DNA from 4 places in the Paenibacillus sp. GL_099_B genome. Region 1 is predicted to be linked to each of the others. Evidence: riboswitches for the same ligand, from Rfam matches in the RefSeq annotation. Region 1 holds a riboswitch; each other region holds the start of a gene.
The links. A riboswitch is a leader RNA that binds a small molecule or an ion and turns the genes downstream of it on or off. The one in region 1 is predicted to bind cyclic di-AMP.
Positions count from the first base shown of each region.

Region 1 (3,206 bases):
TAGGCTTGTGCGAAGAGTTGTCCTTCTCTTGGAAAGAACAATTTACACCGCATCAAGTGGAGTACCTTGAAGAACGTGTGATGTCCGCCAAAGTGCTTGATTTTTGGTTTGAGAAGAACGACAGCAAAGAGCACGCGCAGCGGTAACTTTCAGTCGGGACATACTTTCGAATGACATGACAGTCCAATACAGTCACGTGAGACCTAAATGACTTATCATTTAGGTCTCTTTTTGTAAATAATTTTTTTGGGAAAGTAGGCGTCGGAAATATGATCAGTGATGCACAATTGGATGCACTGCGTTTATCAGGTGAAAAAGTAAGGGTAGTACGGGACGAGATTCAGTCCAATGATGTGACAGGTATTGTAGTGGCTTGGGACGGGGAGCAGGTACTCATTCGCCGTCAGAATCGTCGTGTGGTCAAGCTTGATCGGAATTACCGATATCAATTGTTCAGCGAACCACGCGAGAGCCTGCTCGAAGAATAGGATTTACCATGGATGTTTTGGCATAATTACACCTCTCGGGAGAGAAGATAGGTACAGTGAGAGCTTGTAACATATCAGCCGAGAGGATGTGCGGTAACCGTGACATTGATGAATGATAAGGTTCATGCCTATAAAGATCAGATTGGTGAATTAAGCGACGTGCTGCCAGCTGTGGTGAAGTCTTATCATGAGTTCACTGGAGAATGTTTTCAGGCAGGGGCGATTGATGCCAAGACCAAACAGCTGATTGCGCTGGGCATTGGTTTGTTTGCAAACAATGAGGTATGTACGTTTTACCATGTGGAAGAGGCACGTGCCAAAGGAGCGACCGATCAGGAGATTATGGAGACGGTTGCTGTGGCTGGAGCAGTAGGCGGAGGTCATGCGCTGTCTCAGGGTGCAATGAGAGTACAGAAGGCATTACATTAAAAGTTTTAATTGCAGACTGATTGCGACTTTACGTCTGTAGAAAATCAATGTAGACAAAGAAAAGGCTCCGGTTATAACCGAAGCCTTTTCGTGTTTAACTTATATTTTGCCCAGCATTTTGTTATACATAAACTGTCCTGTTACCCGGCGTGCTGTTACGTAACGATCGTTGAAGTAAGGATTGGATAATTGTGTGATGCTGACACCCTTGCTGCTTGAAGCATGAGCGAACTGTCCGCCCCCGATATATACACCTGTATGTGAAATGCCATTGCCCATCGTATTAAAGAATACCATGTCACCAGTACGCAGATTAGCTTTGGATACCGGAGTTCCGGCCTTAGCTTGTTGCTGGGAAGTGCGTGGTAATTCAATGCTATATTTGTTGAAAATATATCTCATAAATCCAGAGCAATCAAATCCGGCCATTGTTGTGCCGCCCCATTTGTAAGGTATGCCAGTCATGTTGTTAACGACGGTGTTAATACTGCTTGCCTCTGTGCTTGCTGCACCGGATGTAAATAGAACTGCTGCTCCAAAAATGGAGATGATAAGCTTTTTCAAAATTTTTGTTCTCCCTTCGATGCCTACGGAGTTAGCTAAGGGTTCGGTAGAAGGTTCCCTATATTTCCTATGTATAAGAATAATTCACCCAAAATGGTTCCCCCGTTTTCAAACATGAAACTCGGCAAATGAATAATTAAGTTTTTGTAACCTTTTGAAACTATATTGCATAAATGCGAAAATGTCAAACCGATCTTGAACACTTCTTATCATCTCAATGTTAACGGAATTATCGCTATTTATGTAGAAATAACTCGAATGTTGATTTTTAATAGATGACAAAAAAGTAACTACTGTTTCAAATGGAGAAAAATTGGACAATTTATTGGTTTTCTCATATACAATTAGACGATAGCTTTAGGTTAAGTATCTGGAACGACAGCAAGTATCTCAGATATTTTGCCTAATCAACGTCCTGACGGGGGATGGAAGAAGGAGTACAAAGAAACAAGTGGTGAGTGGGCCAAATCTACGATTGATAACAAAGCTACATACTCAGAAATTAGAAGATTAGCCAAGGAATTTAAAAAGACGAATGATCCGCGGTATTCGGCTGCTGCCATCAAAGGAATCAACTTACGATGATGCCATGATAATGTCATGTACATGTTGGATGAAGTAGGTGCACGTAAAGGTGATTTCTCATTCATCGACAGCTCTCTTGCGGATCGCAGTAAAAAATCAGTTGCCAAAGGCGTAGATGCTCTTAATACACAGGTTGTAGCGAATGGTAAACTGACTGCATGGGGACAGCTGCATGATTCCAGCTCCCTTAAACCTGCAGGAACAAGGATTTATGAAGTAGCAAACTCGTAGCTGATTCAGGTGCAGCGCCAATTTGGGCACGTTTTTACGAAATTGGAACGGATAAACCGATCTTCGTAGGACGTGATGGGGTTGTGAAATATAAACTCAGCGATATCGATAAGGAAAGAAGAGGCGGGTATGCCTGGTACGGCAACTGGCCTTCCAAGATATAATTTTTAAAAGGCTTTATCATTGAAGGGGAATTATTTTTTTGTTGACACTAATTACCTGCACATGATATATTATTTCTTGTCGCCGCGATATAATTTCTCGGAGATACGACATACGCGGTCGTGGCGGAATTGGCAGACGCGCACGGTTCAGGTCCGTGTGGGCTAACCCCCGTGGAGGTTCGAGTCCTCTCGACCGCATCATATGTAATACGAAAAAGGTTCCTAGAATGGCATTGTTGCCACTTTAGGAACCTTTTTTATTTGTTTACGGATTTTGATATTTGCTCATCCTAATTCTTTTCAACTCATTCCTTCAACTTGAGCAGAGAAAAAAACTTTGTTTATTTATCCAGTAATGGAAATGTGTTCGTTCTGCGACGGTTTGCCCTTATATTTCAGGTTAATTGTACGTAAAATACCGAATTGTACCTATCCTGGAAATCTTTCATCCACTATTCTCTTCTCGTATGGAAGCGCTATCAACAAGGGTTTGAACGACCAAATTCAGAGGGGGTAGGGATAATTTGAAACGAATCGGAAAAAGGATGGCAATGTGTTTCATGGTAATCATGATTGCGGCAGTGCAGTTCGGGATAATCGGAACGACAGGTAATGTGGCACAAGCAGCAGATAAGAGTCTGGCCCAAAAGCCGTATATGGGTTGGAGCAGTTACAGCATGCAGGTATATGACGGGGCGGGTAACTGGACATCGGCCGAGAGTATTAAGAAGCAATCGGACGCCAT
Region 1 is NZ_CM174430.1:2,268,172-2,271,377, forward strand. It holds gene AC3ITG_RS10715 (hypothetical protein) at 1-146, shown strand, start outside; gene AC3ITG_RS10720 (hypothetical protein) at 270-488, shown strand; gene AC3ITG_RS10725 (carboxymuconolactone decarboxylase family protein) at 588-917, shown strand; gene AC3ITG_RS10730 (C40 family peptidase) at 1,017-1,481, opposite strand; cyclic di-AMP (ydaO/yuaA leader) riboswitch at 1,487-1,618, opposite strand; partial or broken gene AC3ITG_RS10735 (pectate lyase) at 1,881-2,297, shown strand; gene AC3ITG_RS10740 (pectate lyase) at 2,339-2,461, shown strand; tRNA gene AC3ITG_RS10745 (tRNA-Leu) at 2,576-2,659, shown strand; gene AC3ITG_RS10750 (X2-like carbohydrate binding domain-containing protein) at 2,986-3,206, shown strand, end outside.

Region 2 (3,206 bases), 2.0 Mb from region 1:
TCTTGTTCTTTATGCCCTGGAATATGCACCGTAGCCCCACTCACTCGTTCAAGGTCTGGATAAAATGTTGCTACTGCTCCAATATGTGATCTTCCTCCAGTTACCATAAACACTTTGTCTTCCCCTGCCTCAATCACCTGTAAACGAACGGAGTTTAAGTCGTATGTACTCATCCTGCTCCACCTGTCCTTTTCTATATATATGGTGGAATTATGGCTCCGATTTAGCGAATCAGCAATGAAACATCTCACATCATGCATAAATACGGATGGCCCCGGGCATACCAAAGAGAACGCAATTTGGGAAAAGGAGGCACGAACATGCGTATACGCCTCATAATGTTATCCATCATGGTCATTCTTCTGGGAGGAAGTTATGCTCCTGCTCAGTTATGGGCTTCTTCAAGCCCGCAAGCCGAACCTGCTTCGAAGTCTGATTCTCCTGAAGAAGAACAGTTAACTCTGGGACAACTCAGACAGAAATATGCGGATACGTTCAAAACCAATGGCCCCTCAACAAAAAAGGTCGCTCTGACTTTTGATGACGTACCTGATCCAAGGTTCACACCGCAGGTACTGGATATTCTAAAAAAATACAAGGTGCGGGCTACGTTTTTCATTGTGGGAAATCGCGCTGAGAAACATCCGGATTTAGTGAAACGCATGGTGAAGGAAGGGCATATTGTGGGCAACCACAGCTACAATCACCCGGAGTTCAGTAAGTTATCCATGAATGCATTTCGCAAACAAATCTTACATACCGGGGATATTATTCGAAATCTGGCGGGTTACACTCCCAAAATGATTCGTCCACCCTATGGCGACATTAACGAGCAACAGCTGCAATGGGCAGCCAAACAACATTATAGCATTGTGAACTGGAACGTCGATTCTCTGGACTGGAAGGGCCTCTCCAAAGAGGAAGTCAAGCAAAACATCCTGTCCGCCGTCAAACCGGGTTCGATTGTTCTGCAGCATGCAGGAGGCGGTGTAGGATCAAAGCTGAGTGGTACCATTGAGGCGTTGCCTGAAGTTATCGAGGAATTGCGAAACCGCGGGTACGAGCTGGTGACTTTGGACGAAATGCTGGAACTGCCAAAGGGTAAATAGGTCAAGATCCCTTTAAGTCGGATATTCAAAAGGGTGTCCTTCAATCACATTATCGTGATTGGAGAACACCCTTTACTGTTTAATTTAGATTTAGTTGGAGTCACATATGATGATGTGAAGCTTGCTTTGATTTTATTTCAAAATGTAAAGTTCAACATCCTGAATACCAAATGTGCTCACGGATTGCTTGCTGCCAGGAATAAAGATATCGATCTTGTGACCTTTAATGGCACTGCCCACATCACGAGCCGTAGCGACAAATGCCTGTTTTGGCAGTCCTGGATGTGTATGACCTGTCACCAGTACCTTTGTACCCAATGGAATGATACTTGGGTCTACTGCAATGGTACCCAATTCAAGCGGATTACCGAAGTAATCCACAGCTCCCCAGCCTCCATTTTCGGAAGCGTCGGCGGAGTATGCTGTTGCTTTGACGTCGACAGCTTTGCTGTAATCAAACGTTTTCCCCCAGGCTTGAACAACCTTACTGTCCGCGTTAACGTCAAGACTTGCGGCAGTTACCGTTTTAGCTGCTGCAGCAGAAGCTGTGTTCGTTGTTTTACCAGGAATCGTAATTTTCAAACCGCCATAAATGTTGTAAGCTGAGATATCATTGTTAGCTTTAATAAGAGCGTTAAGTCCAACTCCATATTGTTTGGATAAGGTGTAGAAGGTATCCCCCTCTTTGGCCATATGAACTGAGTCAGCATGAGCCGGAACGGCCTGAATGAGCATTGCTGCTGTCAGCAAAGCTGTTGCTGTTTTGGCTATACGTTTCTTGTTAATCATGGTCTTCCTCCCTCATTATGCCTGCGAAGTTAGTTGTCGGATTCGGATGGAGGAAACCACCCTATAGGTTCAATTACATTAAAAATTTATGTAGCCCTAATTCACCCCAAGCCGTGTGCAAATGATTCTTCCCCAAGCACACCTTGCATCGTTACATCCCCCACACTCCCAACTCCGGAAGTTTCGGCAGGAACAAATATATCACAATTTTGTAACCAAGAGTCGTAGTAAATGTTACCATCTGGCTAATTCACTTCAACATTTATGCTGAATTCTAGCGACTTTTTCAAAAAAATGTCTGTTTGGGCTTATATCGTTGATGACAGAAACGTTACTTTTTATGTAAATCCGTGCGTATCCTTACATAACAAAACAATCCCTATTGACTAATCGTCGACAGGGATTGTTTAGGGGATGAAATTCTCATCCGCAGTATAGATTTTGTATTTTCATCTTGATCTTCATCCTTAATGACTTGGATGTATTAGAGCACTTTAGCGAGGAAGTCACGTGTACGTGCATGCTTAGGCTCACCAAACACTTCATTAGGCGTTCCTTCTTCTACAATAACCCCACCATCCATAAACAGGATGCGATCACCCACTTCGCGTGCGAAGCCCATCTCATGCGTTACAATAACCATAGTCATGCCACCCTCTGCAAGCCGCTTCATGACATCCAGTACTTCACCGACCATTTCAGGGTCCAGTGCAGAAGTAGGCTCGTCAAACAGCATGACATGCGGCTGCATCGCAAGAGCTCTTGCAATGGCTATCCGTTGTTTTTGTCCACCGGACAGCTGATTTGGAAAGGCGTCCTTTTTGTCAGACAGGCCAACCGTCTTGAGCAAGTCTGCGCAGATTTGTTCCGCTTCGTGTGCAGACTGTTTTTTCACTTTAATGGGAGCAATCGTAATGTTCTGCTGCACCGTTTTGTGCGGGAACAGATTGAAATGCTGGAATACCATCCCCATTTTTTCACGAGTTGCATTAATGTTATGTTTGGGGTCAGTGATCGAAACTCCCTCAAAGTCAATCTCACCGGAAGTAGGCTGCTCCAGTAAGTTCAGACAACGTAAAAAGGTACTTTTCCCCGATCCGGACGGACCGATGACCACGACAACCTCACCTTTGCCAATCGTTACGTTAATGCCCTTAAGCACTTCGTTCTTATCATAGGATTTATATAATTGTCTAACGTCTATCACTTGCACTCAACTTCCTTTCCAGTCTACCCAGCAGCTTGGACAAAATGAACGTCAGCACAAAGTAGATGGCTGCCGCAATCAAGAATGGATTCATCCCTTGA
Region 2 is NZ_CM174430.1:4,269,383-4,272,588, forward strand. It holds gene lpdD (prenylated flavin chaperone LpdD) at 1-173, opposite strand, end outside; gene AC3ITG_RS19300 (polysaccharide deacetylase family protein) at 321-1,109, shown strand; gene AC3ITG_RS19305 (3D domain-containing protein) at 1,242-1,898, opposite strand; cyclic di-AMP (ydaO/yuaA leader) riboswitch at 1,901-2,097, opposite strand; gene AC3ITG_RS19310 (amino acid ABC transporter ATP-binding protein) at 2,383-3,105, opposite strand; gene AC3ITG_RS19315 (ABC transporter substrate-binding protein/permease) at 3,092-3,206, opposite strand, start outside.
Region 2: another riboswitch for cyclic di-AMP. It lies ahead of AC3ITG_RS19305 (3D domain-containing protein); the one in region 1 lies ahead of AC3ITG_RS10730 (C40 family peptidase).

Region 3 (3,206 bases), 2.2 Mb from region 1:
GGAGGAATGGAATACCCTACCTTAGTCACCGCCTTCGGTGCGGATGATTCAGCTCCTGGTTACGATCTGGAACGCACAGTTGTGCACGAGATTGGGCATCAGTATTTTTACGGCATGGTCGCGAGTAATGAATTTGAAGAGGCTTGGTTGGACGAAGGATTCACCTCCTATGCGGAAGATAAAGTGATGGAACAGGAATACGGACTTATCCCGAATCTGCCTGTACAATCAGGTCTTATTACTTCTCCAGCTTCACTGACACAGGACTCCTGGAAGTTTGATTCTCAGAATCAATATGCAGCGAACGTATACACACGAGGCAAGCTTGTATTACTCGGGATAGAACAACAGGTTGGTGCCAAAACGATGGAACGTGTTCTCTCGACCTATGTAAAGAAATACCGCTTCAAACACCCAACCTCGTCTGATTTTCAAAAGGTAGTGGAGCAAGTAACCCGTACATCCTGGACCGATTATTTTAATCAATATGTATACGGAGACGGCATGGCTGACTTTGCGGTGGAGAAGATCGCAATCAATCCTATCCTGAAAGACGGTCAAACGTTGTACGAGTCGTCCATTACAGTCCAGAAAAAAGGCAGTGAATATAAGAAGGTGCCTGTTCGAATTATGTTCGAAGATGGGAAAACCATGACGAAAGAATGGGATGGCAGCGAGGAGCGCATTACCTACAAACTGACCTATACTTCTCCTGTTTCCTGGGCTATGACTGATCCGCTATACACGATTGTGCTGGAGAACCATCATATGAACAATTTTCTGAAAGCTGGACTGGATGAGCCAACCAAATCCCGCTGGAGCATGAGCGCAACCAAACTTATAGAAGCCATATTCGGAAGTCTGTCATGGTGAGGTGGATACAGTGAAAGCGAAAATACGTGAAGGCTGGTTTCTCGTCCGTCAACATATGTTCATTGCGGCACTCTTATTTCTGTATCAATTAGTATGGGGATACTTTCTTTATCGAATGGTACAGTCTGCTGTGGTTCCGCTGCTCCTGCGTTATCCTGACCCTGATGCAGGGGAACTCAGTACGATTTTATTTAAAATGGAGAGCCAACTCAGCCTGACAACGAATCCGGAGGTCCATCGCTATCTATGGATTCTAGGGGCTATGCTACTGCTGCGGATGCTGATCAGCCCTCTCATTCAGGCAGGGCTGCTCTACTCGCTCCAGCATTTTAACCATTCGGAAGAACGCATTCCATTCATCCGCGGCATCAAAAATTTGTGGAAACCGATGTTATTGCTCCACACCATTCGTACCCTATTGCTGCTGCTACCGGCTTATTGGCTCGCACCAAAGCTCTATTCCATCTTTATGGAAGGTTTTCATTCCCTCCATCTGCTCTTGCCTGGTATTCCCTATGTTGCTGGTTGGATTGTGTACGGTTGGGTTATCCATCATGTCCTGCTCTACATGCAGTTTGGTATCTCAGCTCCTGATGGGGAAGGCGGAGCACGTGGTACGTTTCAAGCTCTATGGATTGCACTACGCCAGGTCATCACTCTAATTGGCATTGCCGTCCTGCTGGGTGGCCTTCATCTCCTGGTCTTTGGTGCCTTTACTTCAGCTTCATGGTTACTAACGGGCTTAACTGGTCTTATACTACAACAGACGTATCCACTTGCCCGGTGCTTGCTGAGCTTATGGAAGATATGCGCCCATTTCCGGTTATGGCAGTCCAACTCGGTCAAGGATTAAATTGAACGGTTAAAAATGGTTACCATCTCTATGTAAAGTTGTATTCATCAAATGCCATTAAACAAGCAAACCTCGACCTTTCCCCGTCAAAGGTCGAGGTTTTTTTTGTTAATTTTGTTGTTAAACGTTGCCAAAGTGATATACCTCTGTTACAATAATCGCAGTGAGTTTTTAGTAACAACTTTGTAATCTTTACCTTCATATTTGTAACTACTTAAAATTTAATCGTCATTACTTGATTTCGCAGGTGCATAACTAGCATAGCCAAATTCCTAGCACCTGGGAAGCGGGGGAACCAGTTATGGGTGAATTGATCTTGCAACAGAGGGATCATAGGGGACCTTCAACCGAATCCTTAAGCTAACCTCGCAGGCATTGGAAGGGGTATATCTCTTGTTTAAGAAGAAATTAACTGCGGCTGTACTCAGCCTCACATTCGCATTATCGCTTGGAGCAGGCAGCGCATTCGCAGATTCAAAAATGGACCAAGTCATTGATTCAGCAATGGGAACTACATACAAAAGCGGAGGAACAACGCTTAACGGCTTTGACTGCTCTGGATTCACAAGTTATGTATTCGACAAGCTGGGTATTGATCTGGCTCGCCAATCGAGTTCGCAATTCGACATGGGCGATTCGGTATCTCGCATGGAAATGAGACCAGGTGACTTGGTATTCTTCAATACAACGGGCAAAGGGGTCTCGCACGTAGGGATCTTTGTAGGGGATGGGAAGTTTGCACACTCCTCTTCTTCTAAAGGAGTTACAATCAGCGCATTAAGTGAAAGCTACTGGGCTAACCGCTATGTTGGCGCTAAACGGATTATGAGCACGGACGCATATGAGACATTGGCCATCGACTAGGGACAAGCTGAGCAACGTCATGCTGTAACAATAACACTACTGTAACGAAGCATAATAGAACCGTCTGGCACATTCTCCGCAGGAATGTATCCGGCGGTTTTTTTGTGCTTCGTTTCCTTTAACGTACTAGGGATAGCTGTCAAACCTAACTTCAACTTATTTAGAGCTATTTTTCGTTGCTTCGTCCGTGCTCTTATAATGTTTTTACCCATCCCACTATAATATAAACGAAATTACCGGAACTTTTGTTTCACTTTTTTTCTAAAACGAGGACTTGCCAAATGAACGCCTCTTTTGTAGAGTGAAAACAAGCTTAGATATGGAATGACATATGTATATGGACGGATCAGAACATTATAGCTTGTTCACAATGAGAGGAGCGTGCAGTTGTATGGATGAAGCCCCTGTGACGTTTCACGTTGTGCCCATGCAAGAAGGACATGCGGAACTAATCTGCGATTGGCAGTATGACCCGCCTTATAATATTTATAGCTGGCTGCCCTGGGAGCAGATGAAAGCACTTGAAGTGGAATTCGGAGATCCCCAGCTACGGAAGGAACAATATGCAGTGGTGCTGGGAGAGGATCATCAGATTTGCGGTTTTGCTCAATACTTC
Region 3 is NZ_CM174430.1:110,698-113,903, reverse strand. It holds gene AC3ITG_RS00545 (M1 family metallopeptidase) at 1-873, shown strand, start outside; gene AC3ITG_RS00540 (hypothetical protein) at 884-1,726, shown strand; cyclic di-AMP (ydaO/yuaA leader) riboswitch at 1,979-2,116, shown strand; gene AC3ITG_RS00535 (C40 family peptidase) at 2,120-2,590, shown strand; gene AC3ITG_RS00530 (GNAT family N-acetyltransferase) at 2,982-3,206, shown strand, end outside.
Region 3: another riboswitch for cyclic di-AMP. It lies ahead of AC3ITG_RS00535 (C40 family peptidase); the one in region 1 lies ahead of AC3ITG_RS10730 (C40 family peptidase).

Region 4 (3,206 bases), 750 kb from region 1:
CTGCCATAACCCTGCAAAATCCGGATCGTGTGCATACCCAGCTTCTTAGCCGGAATAATATCATTATCAATCCTGTCGCCGATCATGACCGCTTCCTCAGGTTTACATCCCGCCTGTTTCAACGCTACAGCATACAATTCAGGATCAGGCTTGGACACTCCTTCTTCAGCCGAACAGGCCAGCACATCCACATACTTGCGCAAGCCGTAGCTATCCAGCCGATTTTCCGTCCCCGGGCTCTGATTGGCAATGATACCAATCTTATAATGCTGCGACAACGTCTGGAGAACAGTGTCAGCTGACGCGAAGGGGTGCTCAAGCTCTTTGCGAAACTTCAGCTTCTCCTGTATCTGTTCCCGGTGCCCCTCATCGCTAATAAGGGTACGAATAGCCAATTTCATCGGCCATTGCTCGTAATTTCGGTAGGAGGCGGCAAATATATCTCGTACCGTCTGCATCTCCACCTGATAACCAAGCGCACAAGCTTCACGAACGAACTGACCGATAATATCATCTACCGGCTCCCATTCGTCCACGAGCGTATCCCCCACATCAAAGAACAACCATTGTATTCCACGTACATCCGGCACGCCTATTCCTCCTCGTTAGCCACAGGAAATTCATATCCCCATTTCCCAAACCATAAAAAAGAAGACCCACCATCATGCATGAGTCTCCTCAAGATTCCGTTTATTTATGATTTCAATTATAACAGGCAGCTGACACTGGATCAATCACAGGAATAGTACTAGCCACTAGCCATTAAGCAGAAACCCAACTTCCCCATTCAAGGAATATACAATACGGTCTGCTCCCATTCCCCGATAGATCCCTTTGGGATGGCTTTGTTCCGTAATGACACACAGGGACTTGGATGTCCAAGAGCGGCAGATCTGCAAATATCGACAGGTCAGGTTTAGGCTATTTTCAAAAATAAAAACATTGCCGACACTGTCTTGCGGCAAAAACCATTTCTGAGCTGCAGCCGTGTTCATGCGAATGACATGCTCCACACCGATTCTCCGGAGCCTGCGCTCTTCCCCTGCACTGTTGGTCAGAACGGCAAACGGCATTTTTTTGTACATCAGCAATTTGATAAATTTACGTCCTGCTTCATTTGGAGCAGTCACTAAGATCATCTCTTTATCCATCATTCGTTCCTCCCTTGGCGTGAAAAGACAACAAAAAAGAAGCGTGGGGGACCAAGGCCTCCCGGACGCTTCTTCAATAATCCATAGCAAAAAGACACTATGAACCAGCGTACGGCTTGTTGCCTCTCCCTTTAACGCTTACGAGGTTAGCTGACGGATTCGGGCGCGAGAGTCGCCCTATTTCCGGCTGTCACCGGAAAATTCACCCCATGGATGCCTACTGTCCTGGACAGTTCATCCTGTTGGTTCCCCCGTTTCCCACCCATGAATGAATGGAAACTCAGCGATTAAAACATCGTTCCTTTATAATCATTAATCAGAGCGATATTATCGTTTGTTTCGTTTTTCATGTAAAATTTAATTAGAATTGGAATTACGATATGAATCATACACCCGTGCCATATTGGTGTAAAGTCTGCGCAGATCACCGAATCGACGGATTTTTGCCATTTCACATCAATAATAGCGCTTACAACACATCCATTCTCTACCCATCTCTTCAAAGCTCTCTAATTCTCTCTTTAGCGAAATTCAGGTAGCAAATCAGTCACAGATCATACACGACAGCTTCAAATTGAGTTAAAAAATCAATATTAATTTTGCAATATTTAATTGCAATCAATATAATAGAAGATAGAAGAATATGAAATGGAGGAGATTTTCATGTCAGTCTACGACTACAAAGTAAACACCCTTCGCGGTCAGGAAGTTGAAATGTCCAACTATAGTGACAAAGTACTGCTTATCGTGAATACAGCAAGCCAATGCGGCCTCACACCTCAATTCAAAGGTCTGCAAGAACTTCAGGACAAGTTTAAAGACTCCCCATTTGAAGTTCTTGGTTTTCCAAGCAACCAGTTTGCACAGGAAAAAGGCTCTTCTGATGATATTGCCGAGTTCTGTCAGATGAACTATGGTGTTAGCTTCCCGATGTTTGAGAAGATCGATGTGAATGGTTCAAGCGCTCATCCTCTATTCCAGCACCTTACCAAAGAAGCGCCAGGCGTACTCGGCTCCAAAGCCATCAAATGGAACTTCACCAAATTCCTTGTGGATCAGAACGGACGTGTTCTGAAACGGTATGCTCCCAAAACAACACCTGATAAAATTGAAGCGGACATCAAAGAATTGCTTAAATAACAAGTGAAGGCCATCCGACCCCGGTAGACAGAATGAACATGTATTCAGGGGAAACGGGTGACCTTTTTTTGTCTGGACCCATCTTTATTGTAAAAAAGCATAAAAAAAGAAGCTCCCCATACGGGAAGCTTCTTCTTAATCGTTCTTATGATGCGGTCGAGAGGACTCGAACCTCCACGGGTATACACCCACTACCCCCTCAAGATAGCGTGTCTGCCATTCCACCACGACCGCATGTCATAAATAATCGGCAACAGAATTGATTATACCCGGTTCATGTTTAAAAGTAAAGCATTTTTCTTAATATCATTTTAACTGCGCTTTTCTCTTCCATAAATCGTATAATCTCGTCATTTTCTCCTACGAAGTGCATATGATTAAATTTGATCTCGTTTGTATACCCGATTAGGCTGATCACTCTACTTTATTAGTATTTCCATCCTTCACATCCTCTTAGCTCAACATAACTCATTAAGTTATATAAAATAACATTGAATAGATTTAATATTTAAAAAACCAAGAAACTATTGACAAAAAGCGGATATTTATGTGAATATATATATCATATAATTCGGATTTACAAACATAAAGCGAATCAAAATGGAGTATAAATGTTATTTAATATTACATTTAACGAACGTAGGAGGCGAAAGATTGTGAACCGTGGGAATAAGCTGCTCGATTATGTCAAACTGCTTGATTCCTCTATCCAGGTCGGAGGGTTCACCCATTCCTTCGGTATGGATGCCCATATCGCTGAAGGTACCATTCGTAGTGCTGAAGATCTCGAATCATTCATGCGCTGTCAATTGCACCCCAGCATCGTGCGTTTGGAAGGTATGGCGATTAAAGGTATATACACCGCCGCAGATCACAATGACGCATGGCGTACAGCCCTCATCGACAAGCTTGTCC
Region 4 is NZ_CM174430.1:1,518,028-1,521,233, reverse strand. It holds gene AC3ITG_RS06880 (HAD family hydrolase) at 1-590, opposite strand, end outside; gene AC3ITG_RS06875 (HAD family hydrolase) at 756-1,154, opposite strand; cyclic di-AMP (ydaO/yuaA leader) riboswitch at 1,272-1,447, opposite strand; partial or broken gene AC3ITG_RS06870 (glutathione peroxidase) at 1,800-2,126, shown strand; gene AC3ITG_RS06865 (hypothetical protein) at 2,207-2,305, opposite strand; tRNA gene AC3ITG_RS06860 (tRNA-Leu) at 2,443-2,525, opposite strand; gene AC3ITG_RS06855 (urease accessory protein UreF) at 2,948-3,206, shown strand, end outside.
Region 4: another riboswitch for cyclic di-AMP. It lies ahead of AC3ITG_RS06875 (HAD family hydrolase); the one in region 1 lies ahead of AC3ITG_RS10730 (C40 family peptidase).